DNA from 3 places in the Oerskovia sp. NPDC057915 genome. Region 1 is predicted to be linked to each of the others. Evidence: predicted binding sites of a transcription regulator. Region 1 holds the regulator's gene; each other region holds the start of a gene.
What was found. The regulator Rex, encoded in region 1, represses fermentation and respiration genes when NADH is low (regulators of the CRP and FNR family bind a similar motif). The targets are predictions, from matches to a motif close to CTTGTGAANNNNTTCACAAG.
Positions count from the first base shown of each region.

Region 2: a site for Rex is predicted at 1,891-1,910, ahead of adhE (bifunctional acetaldehyde-CoA/alcohol dehydrogenase). Genes of this name have one in related genera too.
Region 3: a site for Rex is predicted at 2,644-2,663, ahead of mqo (malate dehydrogenase (quinone)). Genes of this name have one in related genera too.

Region 1 covers NZ_JBHVOS010000011.1:61,575-65,709, reverse strand. Annotated here, with positions in the region: gene ACFVQ3_RS09295 (histidine phosphatase family protein) at 1-604, opposite strand, end outside; gene ACFVQ3_RS09290 (MarR family winged helix-turn-helix transcriptional regulator) at 710-1,219, opposite strand; gene ACFVQ3_RS09285 (YceI family protein) at 1,416-1,967, shown strand; gene ACFVQ3_RS09280 (redox-sensing transcriptional repressor Rex) at 2,183-2,884, opposite strand; gene ACFVQ3_RS09275 (glutaredoxin family protein) at 2,980-3,315, opposite strand; gene ACFVQ3_RS09270 (HAD family phosphatase) at 3,422-4,135, shown strand, end outside.
Region 2 covers NZ_JBHVOS010000027.1:40,355-44,489, forward strand. Annotated here, with positions in the region: gene adhE (bifunctional acetaldehyde-CoA/alcohol dehydrogenase) at 1-1,839, opposite strand, end outside; gene ACFVQ3_RS16515 (prolyl oligopeptidase family protein) at 2,026-4,135, shown strand, end outside.
Region 3 covers NZ_JBHVOS010000001.1:196,411-200,545, reverse strand. Annotated here, with positions in the region: gene nirB (nitrite reductase large subunit NirB) at 1-2,438, opposite strand, end outside; gene mqo (malate dehydrogenase (quinone)) at 2,678-4,135, shown strand, end outside.

The DNA of each region.
Region 1 (4,135 bases):
AGCGCAGCGACGTGAGCGACGCGAGCGAGCACTGGCGGTTGCGGGGGTCGTGCCACAGACGCTTGCCCTCGAAGGCCAGGCGGGAGATCCAGATGGGGAGCTGGTGGCTCACGAGCACGACCTCGCGCCCCTCGGCCTGTGCGCGGGCGTCGTGGATCGCGGCGTGCATGCGCGCGACCTGCTGCTTGTACGGCTCGCCCCACGACGGACGCATCGGGTTCCACAGGTACGGCCAGTGGCCCGGGTGGCGCAGCGAGCCGTCGCCCACGCCGAACTTCATCCCCTCGAAGTGGTTGCCCGCCTCGATGAGACGCTCGTCCGTCCCGAGGGTCAGCCCGAAGGCCTCCGCGACGGGGGTCGCGGTCTCCTGCGCCCGCTGGAGCGGGGAGGCGATGACCAGGGCGACGTCGAAGGGCTCGGGAGCGACGTCGTCGGGCAGCGCGGGTGCACCCTCGGCGGGCTTGCCCGACAGGTGCCCCGCGACGCGACGCGCCATCGTGTGCCCGAGCTCCGAGAGGTGGTAGCCGGGGATTCGACCGTAGAGGATGCCGTCCGGGTTGAAGACTTCACCGTGACGCATGAGGTGGACCGTGGTTGCGACCATGGGGACCAGTGTCCCAAAGTTCTGCCCGCACGGTGCACGCAGACGGCGTGCTCCCCGACACAGGCGCCCTGCGTCGGGACGTCTGCGACCACCGGTCCTCGCGCGCTACCGGTCCTCGCGCGCGTCCGCGTCCTGGCAGGCCGCGGCGATCGCGGCCATGGCCTCGCCGAGGCTGCGGAACTGCTCGGGGGTCAGGACGTCGACCATGAAGCGGCGTACCGCCCGGACGTGCCCCGGCGCGGAGGCGACGAGCTCGGCGTAGCCTGCGTCGGTCATGACGCAGTTCACCCCCCGTCGGTCGGTCTCGCTCGCGGAGCGCCGGACCAGCCCTCGCTGCTCCATGCGGTGCACGGTGTGCGTGACGCGGGACCGGGACCGGGCGAGGCCGTCGGCCAGGGCGGACATGCGCATGGTGTGGTCGCGGGCCTCGGAGAGCCGCACGAGCAGCTCGTACTCGCCGAGCGTGAGGGCCGAGTGCTCCTCGTGGTCCCTGCTCAGGGCCTCGACGAACCGGGCCGTGCCGTCGAGGTACTGGCGCCACGAGTGCTGCTGCCCCGCGTCGAGCCAGGGCGCGTCCTGCGGCGCGACCGCGCGCCTGTCCTGCTGAACCGTCATCTCCGCCTTCATCCGCCACGCCCCCACCGTCCGAACAACCGTCCCAGTCTCCCATCCGAGAACTGGTCCGCCCACCAGGGAATAGAGGGGCGGGGGCTTGCGTTGATGCGTTCGTATGAAGTTGAATCTTCAACTAATGGCACGTCGGACGGCGCGCCTGACGCACACGCACCACGACTTCCACAGGAGAGCACCCATGGCCACGACCCTTCCCGCCGGACTGACCGCAGGCACCTACGCGATCGACCCCTCGCACTCGCAGGCGACCTTCACGGTCCGCCACGCAGGCATCTCCAAGGTCCGCGGCTCGCTCGCGATCGCCGAGGGCACGCTCACCGTCGGTGACGACGTCGAGTCGTCCAACGTCGTCGCGGCGATCGACGCCAAGTCCGTCAACACCGGCGACGCAGGTCGCGACGGCCACCTCCAGTCGGCCGACTTCTGGGACGCCGAGAAGAACCCCACCTGGAACTTCGTCTCGACCGCGGTCGAGGCCGACGACGACGACTTCGTCATCGCGGGCGACCTGACCATCAACGGCGTGACCAAGCCGGTCAAGCTCGAGACCGAGTTCACGGGCACCGCCGTCGACGCGTACGGCAACTCGCGCGCCGGGTTCGAGGCCGAGACCGAGATCTCCCGCAAGGAGTTCGGCCTGACCTGGAACGTGGCCCTCGAGGCCGGCGGCGTGCTCGTCGGCGACAAGATCAAGATCGCGCTCGACCTCTCGGCGATCAAGCAGGCCTGAGCCTCTCGCCCCTGACCGGCCACCGCGTCCGCGGCCCGGTACGCCAGGAGCCGGCGACCCGTCACGGGTCGCCGGCTCCTGTGCTGTCACGAGCCGGCGGGCAGCCGGCGGGCAGCCGGCGGGCAGTCGGCGGGCAGCCGGCGGGCGCTGGGGCACGGCGACCCGAGGCCCGACGGCGTCGCACGCCGCGTCCGGTCCGGCCGCAGCCTGCGAGGCTAGGCGCCCGCGCTCTGCGTCCCGGCCCCCCGGTCCTCCTCGCCCCTGCCGCGGTTCGCGAGCGCCCGCGCCTGCGCGTGGAACGCCAGGATCTGCAGCTCGCTGCCCACGTCGACCGACCGCACGATCACGTCCTCCGGGAGCTGGAGCGCGCGCGGCGCGAAGTTCAGGATCTCCCGGACCCCCGCCTCGACGACCCGCTCCGCGACGTCCTGGGCCACGTGTGCCGGGGTCGCGAGGACCACGATCGTCACGTTCTCGCGGGCGAAGACCTCCTCGAGCGCGTCGACGTGCTCGATCACGAGCCCCGCGGCCTCGGTGCCGACCACGTCGGGCGAGGCGTCGAGCAGGGCCGCGACCTCGAACCCGCGCGTGCCGTAGCCCGAGTAGTTCGCCAGGGCGTGCCCCAGGGAACCGATGCCGACGATCGCGATCCTGTGCTCGTCCTCGACCCCCAGCGCCGACGTGATGTACGTCGCGAGCGAGTCGACGACGTAGCCCACGCCACGCGTGCCGTAGGACCCCAGGAAGGACAGGTCCTTGCGCAGCTGCGCGGACCCGACGCCCGCGAGCTCCGCGAGCTCGGTCGACGACGTCGTCTCGACGCCACGCCCCTCGAGATCGCGCAGGGCGCGCAGGTACGCGGGAAGCCGCGCCACCGTCGCGCCCGGAATTCCGGTATCACCCAGGGTCTCTGCCACCCGAACCACCCATGCTTCGTCGTGTCGTCGTCGCTGACGCTCTCGCTGTCCTGCTGTCTCGGATCATCCCAGGCTCGGCCCCCGGGGACGGAACGTCAGCCGGTGGCGCGTCGCCGCGAGAGCGCTCTGGCGAGCCTCGCTCCGTCGACCTGCCAGAACCCCTGCTGGACGCCGTCCACCGTCACGACGGGGACGTAGTCACCGTACTGCGCCGCGAGGGCGCCGGACGGGTCGGAGTCCACGTCGACCTCGGTCCAGGCCACGCCCTGGTCGGCGCACACCGCCCCGACCACCTCGCGGGCGTCCTCGCACAGGTGGCACCCGACGCGGCCGTAGAGCACGACGCGCGCGGGCGCGCTCGTGGCCTGGTCTGCGTCACGTCCGGCGGCGGTCTCAGGAACCTGTCCTGCGGCGGGATCTGCGGGGCTCACGACCCCAGCCTACGCATCTCGGACACCCGCTCCTGCCGCCCGTCCGGCGACCGTGCCCGGCGGGCGTCGTCGGCAAGGGTCTGCGCGCGCCGATAGAGTGGACGGCATGCCGACGTCTGCTCCTGGGTCCACCCATCCCACGGCAGCCTTCTTCGACGTCGACAACACCATCATCCGCGGCGCCAGCTCGTTCCACCTGGCCCGGGCGCTGTACCAGCGCGGCTTCTTCTCGACCCCGGACCTCGTGACCTTCGCGTTCCACCAGGCGCGCTACCTCCTGCTCGGGGAGAACAAGCGCCAGATCGACCAGGTCCGCACCCGGGCCCTCGACCTCGTCGCGGGGCGTTCGGTCGCGGAGGTCGTCGCGATCGGCGAGGAGGTCTACGACCAGGTCCTCGCGCTGCGCATCTACCCCGGCACCCAGAAGCTCCTCGACGAGCACATCGCGGCCGGTCACCAGGTGTGGCTCGTCTCCGCGACGCCGCTCGAGATCGGGCAGCTCATCGCGCGTCGTCTCGGGGCGACGGGGGCGCTCGGCACGGTCGCCGAGCACGAGGAGGGCCTCTACACGGGGCGGCTCGTGGGCGACATGATGCACGGGCGGGCCAAGGCCGCGGGCGTGCGCGAGCTCGCGGAACGGCACGGGATCGACCTGTCGGCGTCCTACGCGTACGGCGACTCGCTCAACGACGTGACCATGATGCAGGCCGTCGGCCACCCGTGCGCCATCAACCCCGACGCACGCCTGCGTCGGCACGCCAAGGACGTGGGCTGGCCCATCCGCGAGTTCCGCGGGCGCCGACGCCGCGTCGCGGGCCGG
Region 2 (4,135 bases), on a different contig from region 1:
GCCCGACGACGTCGGGATGCAGACCAGCTTGGCCAGGTCACCCAGGGTGGGGAACTTGAACGCGCGCTTGCGGACGTCGAAGAACTTCTCGCGCAGGTCCGAGAACGCCATCTCCGGGTGCTCGTACTTGAGCCACATGACCTTCGCGGCGTCCATGGGCGACCCGCCGCCGATCGCGACGATCGTGTCGGGCTTGAAGTCGCGCATCATCTCCGCGCCCTTCTCGACCGTCTCGACGCTCGGCTCGGGCTCGACCTGGTCCATGATCTGGATCGAGACCTTGTTCGGGCGGCGCCCCAGGACGTCGAGGACCTTGTCGACGATCCCGATCTGGCTCATGACCTTGTCCGTGACGATGGTGACGCGCTCGACGTCGGGCATCTGGGCCAGGTACTGGATCGAGTTCGGCTCGAAGTACGTCTTCGGCGGGATCTTGAACCACTGCATGTTGTTGTTACGACGTCCGATCCGCTTGACGTTGACGAGGTTGACGGCCGACACGTTGTTCGACACCGAGTTGTGCCCGTAGGAGCCGCAACCGAGGGTCAGCGACGGGATCAGAGCGTTGTAGATGTCACCGATGCCGCCCAGCGCCGACGGCTGGTTCCAGAGGATGCGGACGGCCTTGACGCGCTGGCCGAACTCCTCCGCGATGGCCTTGTCCTCGGTGTGGATCGCACCCGAGTGGCCCAGGCCGTCGAACTCCACCATCTGCTCGGCGAGCGAGATGCCGTGGTCGGTCGACTCGGCACGCAGCACCGCGAGGACGGGGCTGAGCTTCTCGCGCGTCAGGGGCTCGGCGGGGCCGACCTGGCTGCACTCCGCGAGGATGATCGACGTGCCGTCGGGGACCGAGAAGCCTGCCTGCTCCGCGATCCACTGGGGGCTCTTGCCGACGATCGAGGCGTTGAGCTTGGCACCGGCACAGTTCGCGCCGCCCGCCTCGACGCCGAAGATGAAGCGCTCGAGCATCGCCTTCTCCTCGGGGTTCGCGAGGTAGGCGTGCATGTGGGCGAACTCGGCCAGGGCCGCGTCGTAGATCTCGGTGTCGAGGATGACGGCCTGCTCCGAGGCGCACACCATGCCGTTGTCGAAGCCCTTGGACAGGACCACGTCGTTGACGGCACGGCCGAGCTTGGCGGTCTTCTCGATGTAGGCGGGGACGTTGCCCGCACCGACGCCGAGGGCCGGCTTGCCGGCCGAGTAGGCGGCGCGGACCATCGCGTTGCCGCCGGTGGCGAGGATCAGCGAGACGCCGTCGTTGTTCATGAGCGCCGAGGTCGCCTCGAGCGAGGGCTGCTCGACCCACTGGATGCAGTCCTCGGGCGCGCCCTCGGCCACGGCGGCGTCCCGCACGATGCGGGCTGCGGCGACCGAGCACTTCTGGGCGCTGGGGTGGAACGCGAAGATGATGGGGTTGCGCGTCTTGAGCGCGATGAGCGACTTGAAGATCGCGGTCGAGGTCGGGTTGGTGACCGGGGTGATGCCCGCGACCACGCCGACCGGCTCGGCGATCTCGACGATGCCCGTGAGCTCGTCGCGCCCGATGACGCCGACCGTCTTGAGGTTGGCCATCGAGTTCGGCACGTGCTCGCACGCGAAGATGTTCTTGGTGGCCTTGTCCTCGAAGACGCCGCGCCCGGTCTCCTCGACCGCGAGCTGCGCGAGGCGGCCGTGCTCGTGGAGCGCCGCGACGGACGCCTTCTTCACGATGCGGTCGATGTCCTCCTGGGTGAAGGCGTCGTACTGCTTGAGCGCCTTGAGGCCACGGTCGACGAGGGCGTCGATCTCGGTGACTCCGGCGGGGGCCTTGACGGGGGCCTTGCTCGTGCTGCTCACGTTGCTCCTCCAGTGACCCGAGCGGCCGGGTCTGCGTGTGTCTTTCCCTTGCTTGTGAATGATTTCACAAGGTACGGATAGATGCAAGTGGCAGCAGGGCGTGACCCGGAACGCACCTCGCGCGCGCCGCTCCCGCACGGATCTATGCATGCCCGGCCCCGCGGATCGGTCGCCTAGTGTGTTCGCATGAGCGCTGAGAACGTCGTGACCGACACGCCCGCCGGACAGCCGACCACGCCGCACGACCCGTACCTGTGGCTCGAAGAGGTCGAGGGCCGCGAGGCGCTCACCTGGGTCCAGGGCCGCAACGCCGAGACCGCCGCGACGATCGAGGCCACGAGCGAGTTCACCGCGACCGAGCAGGCGATCCGCGAGGTCCTCGACTCCGACGACAAGATCCCCGACGTCTCGAAGATCGGCGAGCACTACTACAACTTCTGGCGCGACGCGCAGCACGAGCGCGGCGTCTGGCGCCGCACGACGCTCGACTCGTACCGCACCGACCACCCCGAGTGGGAGCTCGTGCTCGACCTCGACGCCCTGGGCGAGGCCGAGGGCCAGAGCTGGGTCTGGCACGGTGCGAGCGTCCTGCGCCCCGCCCCCGGCGGCGAGTGGCGCCACGCCCTCGTCGACCTGTCCCCCGGCGGCTCCGACGCCGACGTGACCCGCGAGTTCGACCTCGTCACGAAGCAGTTCGTCGCCCCCGAGGACGGCGGGTTCCACCGCGAGGAGTCCAAGGGCGGGCTCGGCTGGATCGACGCCGAGACCGTCTACGTCTACACCGACTTCGGACCGGGCTCGATGACCCCCTCGGGGTACCCCCGGATCGTCAAGCGCTGGCGCCGCGGCACCCCGCTCGCCGAGGCCACGGTCGTGTACGAGGGCGAGCCCGAGGACATGTACATCTTCGGCTGGCGCACCCACTCCCCCGGCTTCGAGCGCGACTTCGTGGGCCGCTCGATCGCGTTCTACGACTCCGAGACCTACCTCGTCCAGGACGCGGGCACCCCCGACGAGCACCTCGTCAAGATCGACGTCCCCCGCTCGGCCGAGGTCGGCGTCAAGCGTGAGTGGATGCTCGTCGAGCTGCGCGACGACTGGGCGGTCGGCGGCGCGACATACCTCGCGGGGTCGCTGCTCGCGGCCCGCTTCGAGGACTTCCTCGCGGGGTCGCGCGACTTCACCGTCCTGTTCGAGCCCACGCCCACGACGTCGCTCGCCGGCGCCACGTGGACCGCGCACCACCTCGTGGTCAACGTCCTGGAGGACGTCAAGAACCGCCTCCACGTGCTGACGCCGCCCCCCTCGGGCACGGGGGCGGACGCCGACGCGCAGGACCGTGGATGGCCCCGCAGCGAGCTGCCCGGCCTGCCGACCATCGGCACGGTCGTCGTGGGCGCGGTCGACTCCGAGGAGAGCGACGACGTCTGGCTCGTCACGACCGACTACCTCACGCCCTCGACGCTCTCGCTCCTGTCGGTCGGGGCGGGCACCGCCCCCGAGGTCCTCAAGTCGAGCCCCGCGTTCTTCGACGCGCAGGGCCTGGTCATCGACCAGCACTTCGCGGTGTCCGACGACGGCACGCGCGTCCCGTACTTCGTCGTCGGGCGGGAGGACCTCGTCCGCCCGGGGGCCGGCTCGGTCGCCGGGACCGACGCCGCCCCCGTGGGCGCCGCACCCACGCTGCTGTACGGCTACGGCGGCTTCGAGGTCTCGCTGACCCCGGGCTACTCGGGCGGGCTCGGACGGGCCTGGCTCGCCGACGGCGGCGTGTACGTCGTCGCGAACATCCGCGGTGGCGGCGAGTACGGCCCGGCCTGGCACCAGGCAGCCCTCAAGGCCAAGCGCCACAAGGCCTACGAGGACTTCGCGGCCGTCGCTCGTGACCTCGTGGCCCGCGGCATCACGACCCCCGAGCACCTCGGCATGGAGGGGCGCTCGAACGGCGGGCTCCTCGCAGGCAACATGCTCACGCAGTACCCCGAGCTCTTCGGCGCCGTGATCGTGGGCGTCCCGCTGCTCGACATGCTGCGCTACACGCACCTGCTCGCGGGGGCGTCGTGGGCCGCCGAGTACGGCGACCCGGACGACCCCGAGCAGTGGGAGTTCATCAGGACGTTCTCGCCCTACCACCTGTTCGACGCCGACCGCGAGTACCCGCCCGTGCTCTTCACGACGTCGACCAAGGACGACCGGGTCCACCCCGGGCACGCGCGCAAGCTCGCCGCGAAGATGCTCGCAGCCGGCAAGGACGTGACGTACTACGAGAACGTCGAGGGCGGCCACGGCGGCTCCG
Region 3 (4,135 bases), on a different contig from region 1:
GACACGAACCGCGACAGGCGGTCCGGGTCGTCGAGGGTCTGCGCCCACTCGTCGACGTACGACTCGACGTGCCGGGCGACCTCGGCCTCGAGGTCGGCCGCGATGCCCAGCGAGTCCTCGACCAGGACCTTGCGCAGCTCGACGATCCCCCCGGGGAAGTCCGCGACCCACGGGGCCGTGCGCTGCAGGCGGTCAGCGGTCCGCACGTAGTACGCGAGGAAACGGTCGACCACCGCGACGAGCGTCTCGTCGTCGAGGTCCTCGGCGAGCAGCTCGGCGTGACGGGGCGAGAAGCCGCCGTTGCCGCCCACGTACACGTTCCAGCCCTTCTCGGTCGCGATCACGCCCACGTCCTTGCCCCGCGCCTCGGCGCACTCTCGCGCACAGCCCGAGACGCCGATCTTGAACTTGTGCGGCGAGCGCAGCCCCCGGTAACGGAGCTCGAGACGAACGGCCATGCCCACCGAGTCCTGCACCCCGAACCGGCACCAGGACGAGCCGACGCACGACTTCACCGCGCGCAGCGACTTGCCGTACGCCTGCCCCGACTCCATGCCCGCGTCGACCAGACGGCGCCAGATCTCCGGGAGCTGGTCGATCCGCGCCCCGAAGAGCCCGATGCGCTGGGCGCCCGTCACGCGCGTGTACAGGCCGAAGTCCTGCGCGACCTGCCCGATCACGATGAGCTTCTCGGGCGTGATCTCTCCCGCCGGGACGCGCGGGACCACCGAGTACGTGCCGTCCTTCTGCAGGTTGGCCAGCGCGCGGTCGTTGGTGTCCTGGAGCGCGGCCTGCTCGCCGTCGAGGATGTACCCGCCCCACAGCGACGCGAGGATCGAGGCGACGACGGGCTTGCAGACCACGCAGCCGCGACCCGTGCCGTGCGCCGCGACGATCTGGGTGAAGGTGCGCAGCCCGTCCTGGCGCACGAGCGCGAAGAGCTCGGCGCGCGACATCGTGAAGTGCTCGCACATCGCGTTCGACACCGTGACGCCGGCGGCCTCGAGCGTCGTGTTGACGATCTTGGTCAGCACAGGCACGCACGACCCGCACACGGTCCCCGCCTTGGTGCAGGCCTTGACCTCGCCCAGGCTCGTGCAGCCGTGCTCGGTCACCGCCCCGCGGACCGTCCCGGCGGTGACGTTCGCGCACGAGCAGACCACGACGTCGTCGGGCAGGTCGCCGCCGAGCACCGGTGCGCCGCCCTCCGGGGCGAGGAACGCCGACGGGTCGGCGCCCAGCGAGCGCCCCAGCAGGGGGCGCAGCGACGAGTAGAGGGCCGCGTCGCCCACGAAGACGCCGCCGAGCAGGGTCCGTGCGTCGTCCGAGACGACGAGCTTGCGGTAGGTCCGCGCGACCGGGTCCGCGAACGTGACCTCGAGCGCGCCCGGCGTCAGCCCGAACACGTCGCCGAAGCTCGCGGCCTCGACGTCCACGCCCTTGAGCTTGGTCCCCTCGGGCGCCGGCGAGTACGTCGAGACACCGCCCAGCAGGCGGTCGACGACGACGTCGGCCATGGCGTTGCCCGGGGCGACCAGACCCACGCACTGGTCCTCGAACGACGCGCACTCGCCGATGGCCCACACGGCCGGGTCCGAGGTGTGGCACGCCGCACCGACGACGACGCCGCCGCGCTCGCCGATCGCGAGGCCCGCCTCGCGCGCGACACGGTCGCGGGGACGGATGCCGGTCGAGAAGATCACGACGTCGGCGGGGACGCGCGACCCATCCGACAGGTCCATGCCGCCCACCGCGCCGTCGCCCGCGGCCGTGAGCCCCGTGGCACCGGTCGACGTGCGGACCTCGATCCCACGGTCGGTCACGAGCACGCGCAGCGCCTCGCCGCCCGCGTCGTCGAGCTGGACGCTCATGAGCCGGTCGGCGAACTCCACGACCGTCGCGGCGGCGCCGAGGGTCTGGAGCGCGGCCGCAGCCTCGAGGCCCAGCACGCCTCCCCCGACGACGACGCCGTGCAGCGGGCGCCCCAGGCGCGCGGTGCGCAGCTCGACGTACTCGCGCAGCCCTTCGAGGTCGGCCAGGGTGCGGTAGCTGAAGACGCCCGGCAGGTCGGTGCCCTCGGTGCGGGGCGTCCAGGCCCAGGAGCCCGTGGCCAGGACCAGGTGGTCGTACGCGAGCACGCGCCCGGACCTGGTCGTGACGGTCCGCGTCTCGCGGTCCACGCTCGCGACCGCGTCGCCCGTGACGAGCTCCGTGCGCGGGTCCGCCCAGACCGAGGGCTCCATCGTCAGGTCGTCCGCCGAGCGTCCCGTGAAGTACTCGGACAGGTGCACGCGGTCGTACGGGGCACGGTCCTCGTCCCCGACGACGGACACGTGCCACGCCCCCTCGGGGGAGCGTGCGATCATCTGGCTCACGAACCGGTGGGCGACCATGCCGGCGCCGACCACCACGACGCGGCCGGGGGTGGGAGTGCTCATGTGGGGGGCCTCACGAGAAGGGTCGGGCGGGTACGGGGCGAGTCGGGTCACGGGGGGCGAGTGCGACCGTCAGGACCATCCTGGCGCATAGATACGAGGTTTCTGGTCAAAACGCCAGATCAGCGCGTCGCGGGGACCTAGGGCGGGACGTCCAGGGACCTTGGTCCCGAAAAAGTGTGACGCACGACCGTGACGGACGGCACAGCATGTGCACTCCTTCACAAGCGTAAAATCGAGCGGTGGCGACTAAGAAGACAACGGGTCAGAACACCATCGACGTAGCCCTCATCGGCGGCGGCATCATGAGTGCGACCCTCGGCGCCCTCCTGAAGCTCCTCGAGCCCACGTGGACCATCAAGGTCTTCGAGCGCCTCGACGCGGTAGCCCAGGAGTCCTCCAACCCGTGGAACAACGCTGGCACCGGCCACGCTGCGCTCTGCGAGCTGAACTACACCCCCGAGAAGGCCGACGGGACCGTCGAGATCTCCAAGGCGGTCGCGATCAACGAGCAGTTCGAGGTGTCGCGCGAGTTCTGGCACCACCTGCTCACCGGGGGCCACCTCCCCGAGCCCGCGAGCTTCATCAGCCACACCCCGCACATGACATTCGTGCGCGGCGCGGCCAACGTGGACTACCTCAAGCGCCGCTTCACCGCGCTGAGCGCCCACCCGCTGTTCAGCGAGCTCGAGTTCACCGACGACCCCGCGGTCATCGCCCAGTGGGCCCCCCTGCTGGTCCTCGACCGGGACGGCGACGAGGCCGTCGCCGCGACCCGCGCGACGAGCGGCACGGACGTCGACTTCGGCGCGCTGACGACGCAGCTCTTCGACTTCCTCACGGCGAACGACGTCGAGCTCAACCTCCAGCACGAGGTCAACCGCCTCACGAAGCGCAAGGACGGCACCTGGGACGTCACCGTCAAGGACGTGTCCTGGAACGCCAAGCAGGGGCCCCGCACGGTCAACGCCCGCTTCGTGTTCGTCGGCGCAGGCGGTGGCGCGCTGCCGCTGCTGCAGAAGGCCGGCATCAAGGAGGCCAAGGGCTACGGCGGCTTCCCCATCAGCGGTGAGTTCCTGCGCACCGACAACCCGGAGATCGTCGCCCAGCACCAGGCCAAGGTCTACGGCAAGGCCGACGTCGGCTCGCCGCCCATGTCCGTCCCGCACCTCGACACGCGCGTGGTCGACGGCAAGACGTACCTGATGTTCGGCCCCTACGCCGGGTTCAGCCCCAAGTACCTCAAGAAGGGCTCGCTGCTCGACCTCTTCACGTCGCTGCGGACCCACAACATCGGGTCCATGCTCGGTGCGGGACTCAAGAACATCGACCTCACGCAGTACCTGATCGGCCAGCTCGTCGCGAGCCCCGAGGCCAAGTTCACGGCCCTCCAGGCCTTCATGCCCACGGCCCACCCCAAGGACTGGGAGAAGATCACCGCGGGCCAGCGTGTCCAGGTCATCAAGAAGGACCCGGCCAAGGGCGGCGTGCTCGAGTTCGGCACCGAGGTCATCGCGGCCGCGGACGGCTCGATCGCCGGCCTGCTCGGCGCCTCGCCGGGCGCCTCGACCGCGGTCCCCGCGATGATCGACGTGCTCGAGCGCTGCTTCCCGCAGCAGTTCGCCACGTGGCGCCCCGCGCTCGGCGCCATGATCCCGAGCCTCGGCCAGGCCACGTGGGAGGCGACCGAGCTCGACTCG